3 regions of the Shewanella sp. GD03713 genome follow, and region 1 is predicted to be linked to each of the others. Evidence: predicted binding sites of a transcription regulator. Region 1 holds the regulator's gene; each other region holds the start of a gene.
What was found. The regulator MetJ, encoded in region 1, represses methionine synthesis genes. The targets are predictions, from matches to a motif close to TAGACGTCTAGACGTCTA.
Positions count from the first base shown of each region.

Region 2: the regulator MetJ is predicted to act here: its motif matches at 1,926-1,943, upstream of metK (methionine adenosyltransferase).
Region 3: the regulator MetJ is predicted to act here: its motif matches at 1,422-1,439, upstream of msrA (peptide-methionine (S)-S-oxide reductase MsrA).

Region 1 covers NZ_JAOCIW010000001.1:4,209,781-4,213,064, reverse strand. Annotated here, with positions in the region: gene nrfD (NrfD/PsrC family molybdoenzyme membrane anchor subunit) at 1-922, shown strand, start outside; gene N5E87_RS18440 (sulfite exporter TauE/SafE family protein) at 1,047-1,790, opposite strand; gene metJ (met regulon transcriptional regulator MetJ) at 1,892-2,206, opposite strand; gene metB (cystathionine gamma-synthase) at 2,429-3,284, shown strand, end outside.
Region 2 covers NZ_JAOCIW010000001.1:3,878,145-3,881,428, forward strand. Annotated here, with positions in the region: gene tkt (transketolase) at 1-1,506, opposite strand, end outside; gene metK (methionine adenosyltransferase) at 1,986-3,137, shown strand; gene N5E87_RS17020 (hypothetical protein) at 3,267-3,284, shown strand, end outside.
Region 3 covers NZ_JAOCIW010000001.1:2,497,344-2,500,627, reverse strand. Annotated here, with positions in the region: gene pgm (phosphoglucomutase (alpha-D-glucose-1,6-bisphosphate-dependent)) at 1-811, shown strand, start outside; gene msrA (peptide-methionine (S)-S-oxide reductase MsrA) at 930-1,409, opposite strand; gene astE (succinylglutamate desuccinylase) at 1,687-2,721, shown strand; gene N5E87_RS11055 (thiamine pyrophosphate-dependent dehydrogenase E1 component subunit alpha) at 2,884-3,284, shown strand, end outside.

The sequences.
Region 1 (3,284 bases):
GGCGCAATATGATCCCGTCACTTGGCATTGGATCATCGCCGTGTATCTGTTTATGGCGGGCTTATCCGCCGGAAGTTTGCTGATTGGCATTGGCCTGCGTTGGTTTAATAAGGAGCAAGCGCAGGGTGAGACGAGTATTCTCAAGGCCGCTGCGATTATTGGCCCAGTGGCCATTTGCCTAGGCTTGGCATGTTTAGTGTTTGATTTAACGAAGCCTTTCCATTTTTGGCTGATTTTAATCAACTATAACTTCCAGTCTGTAATGGCGATTGGTGTCTTAGCACTACTGGCTTATTCACCCTTAGCATTTGCCTACGCGATTCTTGTGCTGCGCGATGAGCTGCCAAAGTGGGGCTTAGGTTTCCTCGTGCCTATCGCTAAGCTGCTGATGCCCTTTAGAAAACCGATTGAAGTGCTGCTGTTTATCCTTGCGATTGGCGTAGGTGCTTATACTGGCTTCTTAATTTCGGCCATGAATGCCTATCCGATGTTGAACACTGCGGTATTGCCAGCGCTGTTTTTAGTCTCTGGTTTATCGGCGGGCGCGGCGGCTAATGCGGTGCTGGCGCTGGTGATGTTCAAGACCGATAGCCACGACAAGGCCTTAGCCAAAATGCATGGCTTAGAGCTGCCAGTGATGGCAATCGAAATCATGTTCCTGTTTATGTTGTTCTGCGCCTTGTACTTTAAGGGCGGAGCGGCAGCTGCGGCGCTAGCATCACTCACCTCTGGCGTGTGGGCGAGCGTATTCTGGATTGGCGTGGTCGGGATTGGTTTTGGTATTCCGCTGTTGTTTATGCTGTTGCCGACCGCGACGCGCCATAGCAAGGGGGCAATGATCATGGTGGCCTGCGCCAGCTTAACCGGCGTGTTAGCACTGAGACACTTTATTGTGTATGCGGGACAAAGCTATCTAAGTTAGTGCCATTGGTTAATGGCAATATCTATGGGTAAATCACATATCCCAGCAAGCAAAAAGCACCGATTAACGGTGCTTTTTTTATGGGGCGATTAGCAGGATTTCATTGCGGTAATTATTGCGGTAATTATTGCGGCAATAGCTCAATCACTGATTTCACCGTGAGCACTAAAGCACTGATAGCGCAGAGGGCTAAGGTTGCCATCTTGGTCTTGTGTTTATCCACATTCCCCACCAGTTTGCCCGCCACTAAATAGCCTAAAAACACTGAGGGCAGTAGCATCAGTGATAACCACAAATGCTTGATTTCGAGTAGGCCCGTCACCCCAAGAATGACTAGGGCTATGGTCGAGCTGAAGATAAAGAAGGCCGACAGTGCGGCGCGAAATTTGGAGGCATCCTTACCCGCCAACAGAATCGCCATCGGTGGGCCACCAATGGCGGCAATATTGCCAAAGATCCCCGATACTACGCCCGCGCCAAACAGGGTTGCTTTGTTCACGGGAAGAGTCAATTTATACAGGCTCAGCACCACGGCGACTGCCACAATGCCAGCAATCGCCAGACCAAGAATCGGCTGCGGCGCAAACAGCAACAGGCTGGCACCGATAAAACCTCCGGGTACTCGACCGATAAGCGCATATTGCAAACCATTGAATTCTAAATGGCCGCGTTCACGCAGTAGGGTGAGTAGGGCGATGGAAAAACCCATCACAATCACGGGGGCGGGCACTAATTCGGGGTCGACAATATACAGCAACGGGCTCGCCACCACGGCAAGACCAAAGCCAATCAGACTCTGGGTGAGGGCACCTAAAAACACAATCACAGACGCAATGGCGAGCGTTTGTGGATCTATCAAGGAGAACATAGGATTCCATCAAAACAAAATAGGGATCGTTACTCTAACCCATCAGGCAAGATGAGTATTAACGATCCCTAATGATAAGTAGGATATTGGACGCTTAAGCGTTACTCCATATCTTCCCACTCGATCCCCATCTCGTCCATCAACCGTTTCGCTTCGGCGGGAATGCTGTCTGGGCTATCTTTCGACAGATCGGCATCATCAGGCAGAGGCTGGCCGGTGTAGGCATGCAAAAATGCTTCACACAAGAGTTCGCTATTGGTGGCGTGGCGCAGGTTGTTCACCTGACGACGGGTACGTTCATCCGTGAGGACTTTTAGCACTTTGAGCGGAATAGACACAGTAATTTTCTTTACTTGTTCATTCTTCTTGCCATGTTCAGCATAGGGGCTGATGTATTCCCCATTCCATTCAGTCATTGACTCACCTGTTATAACGCTAAATTCGGGGCAGATTTTAAACCCTTACAGATAACAGTCAAATTATTGCTACTATTTCTTAGTGATTGCAAACAGATTTCTTTATGTTTAGACGTCTAAACGTCTTAACGCCTATTGACGATACCACTGGGCTTAGGTACATTTAGACGTCCAGACATCTCTTTGCGAACTTAGGAGTTCCCGATGACCGCAGGCAAATTAGTGACCGAACGTCAATTAGCCACATTAGCAGTGCGTCAGGGTATCGAAAGCGATACTCAGTATGGCGCGGTGGTGCCGCCAATTTACCTGTCGACTAATTACGCCTTCGATGGTCATAAAAATCCTCGCGAATTTGATTACAGCCGTTCCGGCAATCCCACCCGCAGCATCTTAGGTGATACCTTAGCTAAGCTGGAAAAGGGCGCAACCGGTGTGGTGACTTGCACTGGCATGGCTGCCATTACTTTAGTGACTACCTTGCTCGGCCCCGATGACTTGCTGGTGGTTCCCCACGATTGTTACGGCGGTTCGTACCGTTTATTCACTAACTTGGCTAAAAAGGGCCAATTTAAACTGCTGGTGGTCGATCAAACCGACGCCCAAGCGCTCGAGCAAGCCATCGCCCAGCAACCTAAGATGGTGTGGATTGAAACTCCATCAAACCCTCTGCTGCGAGTCGTCGATATCGAAGCTATCGCGAAGGCGAGCCACGCAGTGGGTGCTTTAGTGGTGGTGGACAATACTTTCCTCTCGCCCATTTTGCAGCAACCGCTGTTACTCGGTGCCGATATCGTTATCCACTCCACCACTAAGTACATTAATGGTCACAGCGATGTGGTGGGCGGTGCGGTGATCGCCAAAGATCCTCAACTCGGTGAGACCTTACATTGGTGGTCGAACACCTTAGGTTTAACTGGGTCTGCCTTTGACAGTTATCAAACCCTGCGCGGTCTGCGTACCTTGGCCGTACGCATTCGCGAGCACCAAAGCAATGCCCAGCGAATTCTGGACGTGCTGGCGAGCAGCCCTGTGGTGAGCAAAGTGTATTACCCAGGCCTTGCGGATCACCCCGGCC
Region 2 (3,284 bases), 330 kb from region 1:
CACTGCGGTTTCAGCCGCGTCACATGGGCGCCATACCGCCATATTTGGCGTCATACGCAGGTTAGCTAATTGCTCAACTGGTTGGTGAGTTGGACCATCTTCACCTTGACCGATAGAGTCATGGGTATAAACGAAGATGTTTTGAATGCCCATCAGCGCAGACATACGTACTGCGTTACGTGCGTATTCCATGAACATCATGAAAGTCGCGCCGTAGTTGATGAAACCACCGTGGAGTGACACACCGTTCATGATGCCGCTCATACCGAACTCACGCACACCGTAGTACACGTAGTTACCCGCTGGATCTTCTTGAATACCTTTAGAACCTGCCCACAGGGTCAGGTTAGAACCCGCTAAGTCAGCACTGCCGCCTAACAGTTCAGGCAGAACCGCACCGAAGGCTGCAATCGCGTTCTGTGACGCTTTACGGCTCGCAATGCCTTCGCCTTTCGCTTGGCATTCTTGGATAAAGGCTTGTGCTTTGGCTTCGAAATCTGCTGGTAATTCACCTTTCAGAACACGGCGCTCGTATTCGGCAGCCAGTTCTGGGTAAGCTTTCGCGTAAGCGGCAAACTTGTCGTTCCATGCTGCTTCACGGGCGTTACCGGCATCTTTAGCATCCCAACCTGCGTATACGTCGGCAGGGATGTCGAATGGCGCATGTGGCCAGCCTAAGAATTCACGGGCCGCTGCGATTTCCGCATCACCTAATGGCGCGCCGTGGCAATCGTGGCTACCAGATTTGTTTGGTGAACCAAAACCGATAATGGTTTTGCAGCAGATCATGGTTGGCTTGTCGGTCACCGCTTTTGCCGCTTCGATAGCCGCGCGAATCGCATCGCTATCGTGACCATCCACGTTAGCAATCACATGCCAGCCGTATGATTCGAAACGTTTTGGCGTGTCATCGGTAAACCAGCCTTCAACATGACCGTCGATAGAGATGCCGTTGTCATCCCAAAATGCGATCAGTTTGCCTAGGCCTAAGGTACCAGCCAGAGAACAAGCTTCGTGAGAAATACCTTCCATCAAGCAGCCATCGCCGAGGAAACAGTATGTGTAGTGGTCAACAATCTCGTGACCTTCACGGTTAAACTGTGCCGCTAAGGTTTTTTCAGCAATCGCCATACCCACAGCGTTGCTGATCCCCGCCCCTAATGGGCCAGTGGTGGTTTCAACACCTGGGGTGTAACCGTATTCTGGGTGACCCGGAGTTTTTGAATGTAACTGACGGAATTGCTTCAGTTCATCGATAGGCAGGTCGTAGCCAGTCAGGTGTAATAAAGAGTAGATCAGCATAGATCCGTGACCGTTAGAGAGGATAAAACGATCTCTATCTACCCATTTCGGATTGTTCGGATTGTGCTTAAGGAAATCATTCCACAGCACTTCAGCAATATCTGCCATGCCCATTGGGGCGCCAGGGTGGCCTGAGTTTGCTTTTTGAACTGCATCCATACTTAACGCACGGATTGCGTTGGCGAGTACTTTACGGGAAGACATGCTCTCTCCTGCTTAATTTGTGGGGTCTAGCGGGCAATTTGGACGCATATTTTCCCCTACATAGCGAAGCGACGCAAACGAAAATTGCATTCCACTGTCCAGTCTGGTGGATTACACCTTTGAAGGTTTAGGCTAATTCATCTTAAAACACATTAAACATATTTGTAATACAATAACTCAAATATGTTATATCCTTTGTCACATTGAGTCCCATAGCAATCAGGCTACAACCTTGGTTTGAGCTTAGCTCAGCGATAACCTGCCCTACTCATCCAAGGCAAAAACCACATACCACTATCAATTCATTGAGTTAGAGCAGAAACTCCAGCGCCACAAACTCAGCCCGATTTGGGGCTTACCTCACTTTACACACAAATATTTAGTTTAGGGGGTGTCAACCAAGGGAAATTCCACTAAAATAGCCGTCTAGATGTAGATGCTTCTACACGTTTGATTGCTAACGACGAGATTTTCCTACTATGGCAAAGCACTTGTTTACTTCTGAGTCGGTCTCAGAAGGTCATCCCGATAAGATTGCAGATCAGATTTCTGATGCTGTGCTAGATGCGATTCTGGCCCAAGATCCTAAAGCACGTGTTGCGTGCGAAACATATGTCAAAACTGGCATGGTATTAGTAGGTGGCGAAGTGACCACCTCTGCCTGGGTTGATATTGAAGAGCTGACCCGTAAAACGGTTCGTGAAATTGGTTATGTCCATTCAGATATGGGCTTCGATGCCGATTCTTGCGCAGTATTAAATGCGATTGGTAAACAGTCTCCAGACATCAACCAAGGTGTCGACCGTGCCGATCCAAAAGAACAAGGTGCCGGCGACCAAGGTTTAATGTTTGGTTATGCCAGCAACGAAACCGACATTCTGATGCCAGCGCCTATCACTTATGCCCACGCATTAGTGAAGCGTCAATCTGAAGTACGTAAAGATGGCACTCTGCCATGGTTACGCCCAGATGCGAAAAGCCAAGTCACCTTCGCTTACGAAGACAACAAGATTGTTGGTATCGATGCGATCGTACTGTCTACTCAGCACAGCCCAGACATCGCCCAAGCGGATCTGATCGAAGGCGTGATGGAAACCATCATCAAGCCAGTTCTGCCAGCACAATGGCTGAACAAAGACACTAAATACTTCATCAACCCAACAGGCCGTTTCGTTATCGGTGGGCCAATGGGTGACTGTGGTTTAACCGGTCGTAAGATCATCGTAGATACCTACGGTGGTATGGCGCGTCACGGTGGTGGTGCTTTCTCTGGTAAAGACCCATCAAAAGTTGACCGTAGTGCGGCCTACGCTGCCCGTTACGTAGCGAAAAACATCGTAGCTGCGGGTCTGGCTGACCGTTGTGAGATCCAAGTGTCTTACGCTATCGGTGTGGCTGAACCTACTTCTATCAGCGTTGAGACCTTCGGTACTGGTAAAGTGTCTGAAGAAGTCTTAATCAAGTTAGTCCGTCAACACTTCGACCTGCGCCCATACGGCCTGACTGAAATGTTGAACCTGGCTCGCCCAATCTATCAAGCTACCGCCGCTTATGGTCACTTTGGCCGTAACGAGTTCCCATGGGAAGCGACGGATAAAGCTGACGCACTGCGCGCCGATGCAGGTCTATAATCTGCATTAAGCTCACGCTTTCGCACAAAAAAACCGCCTGAGGGCGGTTTTTTTATGCTTAGGATGTATTGCCTAGCTCCATTCCTCTCAGCAAGATGGCTTTCACTCTAGGCAAAAGACAGAGACTCAATGAAGCCGTTAATCGCA
Region 3 (3,284 bases), 1.7 Mb from region 1:
CCGTATGGATTGCTCTTCTCCCTATGCGATGGCAGGCTTACTTGCCCACAAAGAATCCTTCGATTTATGCGTTGGTAACGATCCTGACTACGACAGACACGGCATCGTGTGTCCGTGCACCGGACTGATGGATCCCAACCACTATTTAGCGGTAGCAATTGATTATTTGCTGACCCACAGACCCGAATGGAGCGAGCAGTTAGCCATCGGCAAAACACTGGTATCGAGCGCGCTTATCGATAAAATCTGTACCTTCCATGGCAAAAAATTACTCGAAGTCCCTGTCGGCTTTAAGTGGTTCGTTGATGGATTAGCCGAGGCAACTATTGCATTTGGCGGTGAGGAGAGTGCTGGCGCGGCGTTCCTGCGCCGTGATGGCACGACTTGGTGTACCGACAAAGACGGTTTTATTCTGGTACTGCTTGCGGCCGAAATGCTTGCGGTTACTGGCAAGACACCGGGGCAACGCCATCAAGAATTAGTGGCGCAATTCGGTCAAAGTTTTTACAAGCGTATCGACAGTCCGATCAGCCTTGAGAACAAAGCCAAATTTGCCAAGCTTAATGCCGAAACCTTAAACGCCACTATGCTGGCGGGTGAGAAGATTGATGCCGTATTGACCCACGCCCCTGGTAACAACGCCTCGATAGGTGGCATTAAAGTGACGACGGCCAATGGTTGGTTCGCGGCGCGGCCGTCGGGCACTGAGGCGTTATTTAAGATTTACGGTGAGAGCTTTATCAGTGAGCAGCATCTTGCCGATATCATTAAGGACGCACAGGCCTTGATTGATAAGGCGCTTAGCGCCTGAACTAGCATTTAAGCTTTGTTTTTCCGATAAAAAACGCACTCATGGAAATCCTATGAGTGCGTTTTTATTTGTAGCGATGAGAAGCCAAGCCTCTCACGAAGATGCTAAATGGTTTTGATCAATACTCGAGATGGCAACTAGGTAAGTTGTTCTTATCGATATAGTTTTGATGATATTCCTCTGCAACATGGAATTGCTGCAAAGGTACAATTTCAGTCACAATGTGGCGTAATCCCCAGCGGCCCGACCGGGCAAAGGCCAGTTTAGAAGCTTCGGCCGTCGCTTTTTGCTCACGGTCATGGAAGAAAATGGTACTGCGGTACTGAGTGCCGATATCGCCGCCCTGCATATTGAGCGTGGTGGGGTTGTGGTTCTTCCAAAACACATCCAGTAACTCGTCGTAGCTGACAATCGCAGGGTCAAATTCCACTTGCACGACTTCAGCATGGCCTGTTTTGCCTTTTTTGACTTCCTCATAGGTGGTCGCTTCGTTATTACCACCCATATAGCCGCAGGTCGCGTTGGTCACGCCGTTGACTTGTCTAAAGAAATACTCCACGCCCCAAAAACAGCCGGCACCGAAAGTTGCTAACGCCATGATAAATCCTGATAGAAGTCTAGATGGCTAAGGATTGTGATAAAACTCATCCCTAAAAGCAAGTGTGTCGACAAAATTAATCCTATGTCGACCAAATGCGGCTAAGATGCTGTGGTTTGCCGCGAAATGCGCTTGTTTGACCAGAATGACAGAGTAACGGCCCAAAAACTTGTGTTAGTATGGATGCGCTTTTTAAGGCGGGTAGCGATAAGTGCCATGAAACAGGCAGTTATTGCCATCACTCCCGTCTTTGACACGCTATTATAAGGAGAATTCTGTGTTACAAGCTCTGTTAGATTCGAAGGATTTTCTCGCGCTGACCCTCGCCAATCCTGAAACCCTCGGGGATGAGTTTAGTTTCACCTTAGGGGAACATACTCGAGTCGAAGTGTGGAACACAGGCGTCATCGTCTTTGAGCCAGCACAAGCCCAAGGTAAGGATGTCATTCTCTCCTGCGGTGTCCACGGTAATGAAACCGCCCCCATCGAACTCTGCAATACCTTAATCAAACAGCTTCTCCAACAAAAAATCATCGCCAAACAACGCACGCTCTTTCTTATTGGTAACCCTTTAGCGATTAATAACGGCACTCGCATTATCGACGAGAACATGAATCGTCTCTTTAGTGGCGAGCATTCAAACCCACCGGGATTAGTCAATCCTGAGCGGGTGCGAGCAAAAAAATTAGAAGCTTATGTCGACCGCTTCTTTAAGGGCGCAGCTGCAGGGCGCCAGCGTATTCACTACGATTTACACACGGCGATGCGGGCATCAAAACACGAAAAGTTTGCGATTTATCCCTATCGTCCCGGCCGGGCTTACAGCGCCGAGCAAATCATGTTTTTAGCGGCCAGTGGCGTCGATACTGTGTTATTTCACCATGAGCCGACGACCACCTTTAGTTATTTTTCCTCCGAGCAGTATGGCGCCGATGCCTTTACCATTGAATTAGGTAAGGTGTATCCCATGGGGCAAAACGATATGACGCGTTTTATTGCCGCCCAAGAGATGTTTATGCGCCTTATCACAGACAAACCCTTAGCGCTTGAGCCATTCTCAGCGGATAAGGTGAATCTGTATCAAGTATGTCGGGTGATTAACAAACATTTTGATGATTTTGAATTTACCTTCGCGGCCGATGTCGAAAACTTCCGATCGTTCCCGAAAGGCTTTGTATTGGCCCGAGAGGGTGGGCAGGAAATTAAAGTCGAACAGGAATTTGAAGCGATTGTCTTCCCCAATGCTAAGGTGCCCATCGGCAATCGCACTGTGATTTGCTTGATCCCTTCAGTCGCGCCAGATGTTCGCTAGTTTTGTAAAGCATTATATACATGCCCACAGGGGATTAGTTGTCGTTTGAACTGTGCCAACGGTTGATAGGTAGTTTACGTTAACGTAATGTTCATCCGGCATATTCGTATAAATTAGGCGTTGTGGATTTTCCATGGCGTAACGAGATAACAAGAGCACAATATGAGCAAAGCAACACTCAACACTGATACAGTGCACCGTGTCGGCTTCTTGGATAAGGCATCGCTTCACATTCCTATCCTTCGAATTCTACAAGCAGACGGCACTACCTATGAAACCGCGGTTTTGCCTGTAATAGATGAAGCCTTAGCCACCAAAATTTACGATACTTGCGTATTCACGCGGGTACTCGACGAACGTATGTTAGGCGCACAGCGTCAGGGACGGATCAGCTTCTATATGACCTGTACGGGTGAAGAAGCGGCGATCGTCGGCAGTGTCGCGGCGCTTGATCAAGAAGATGTGATCCTCGCGCAATATCGTGAACATGCGGCGCTGCGTTACCGTGGTTTTACCACTGAGCAGTTTATGAACCAAATGTTCAGCAATGAGAAGGACTTAGG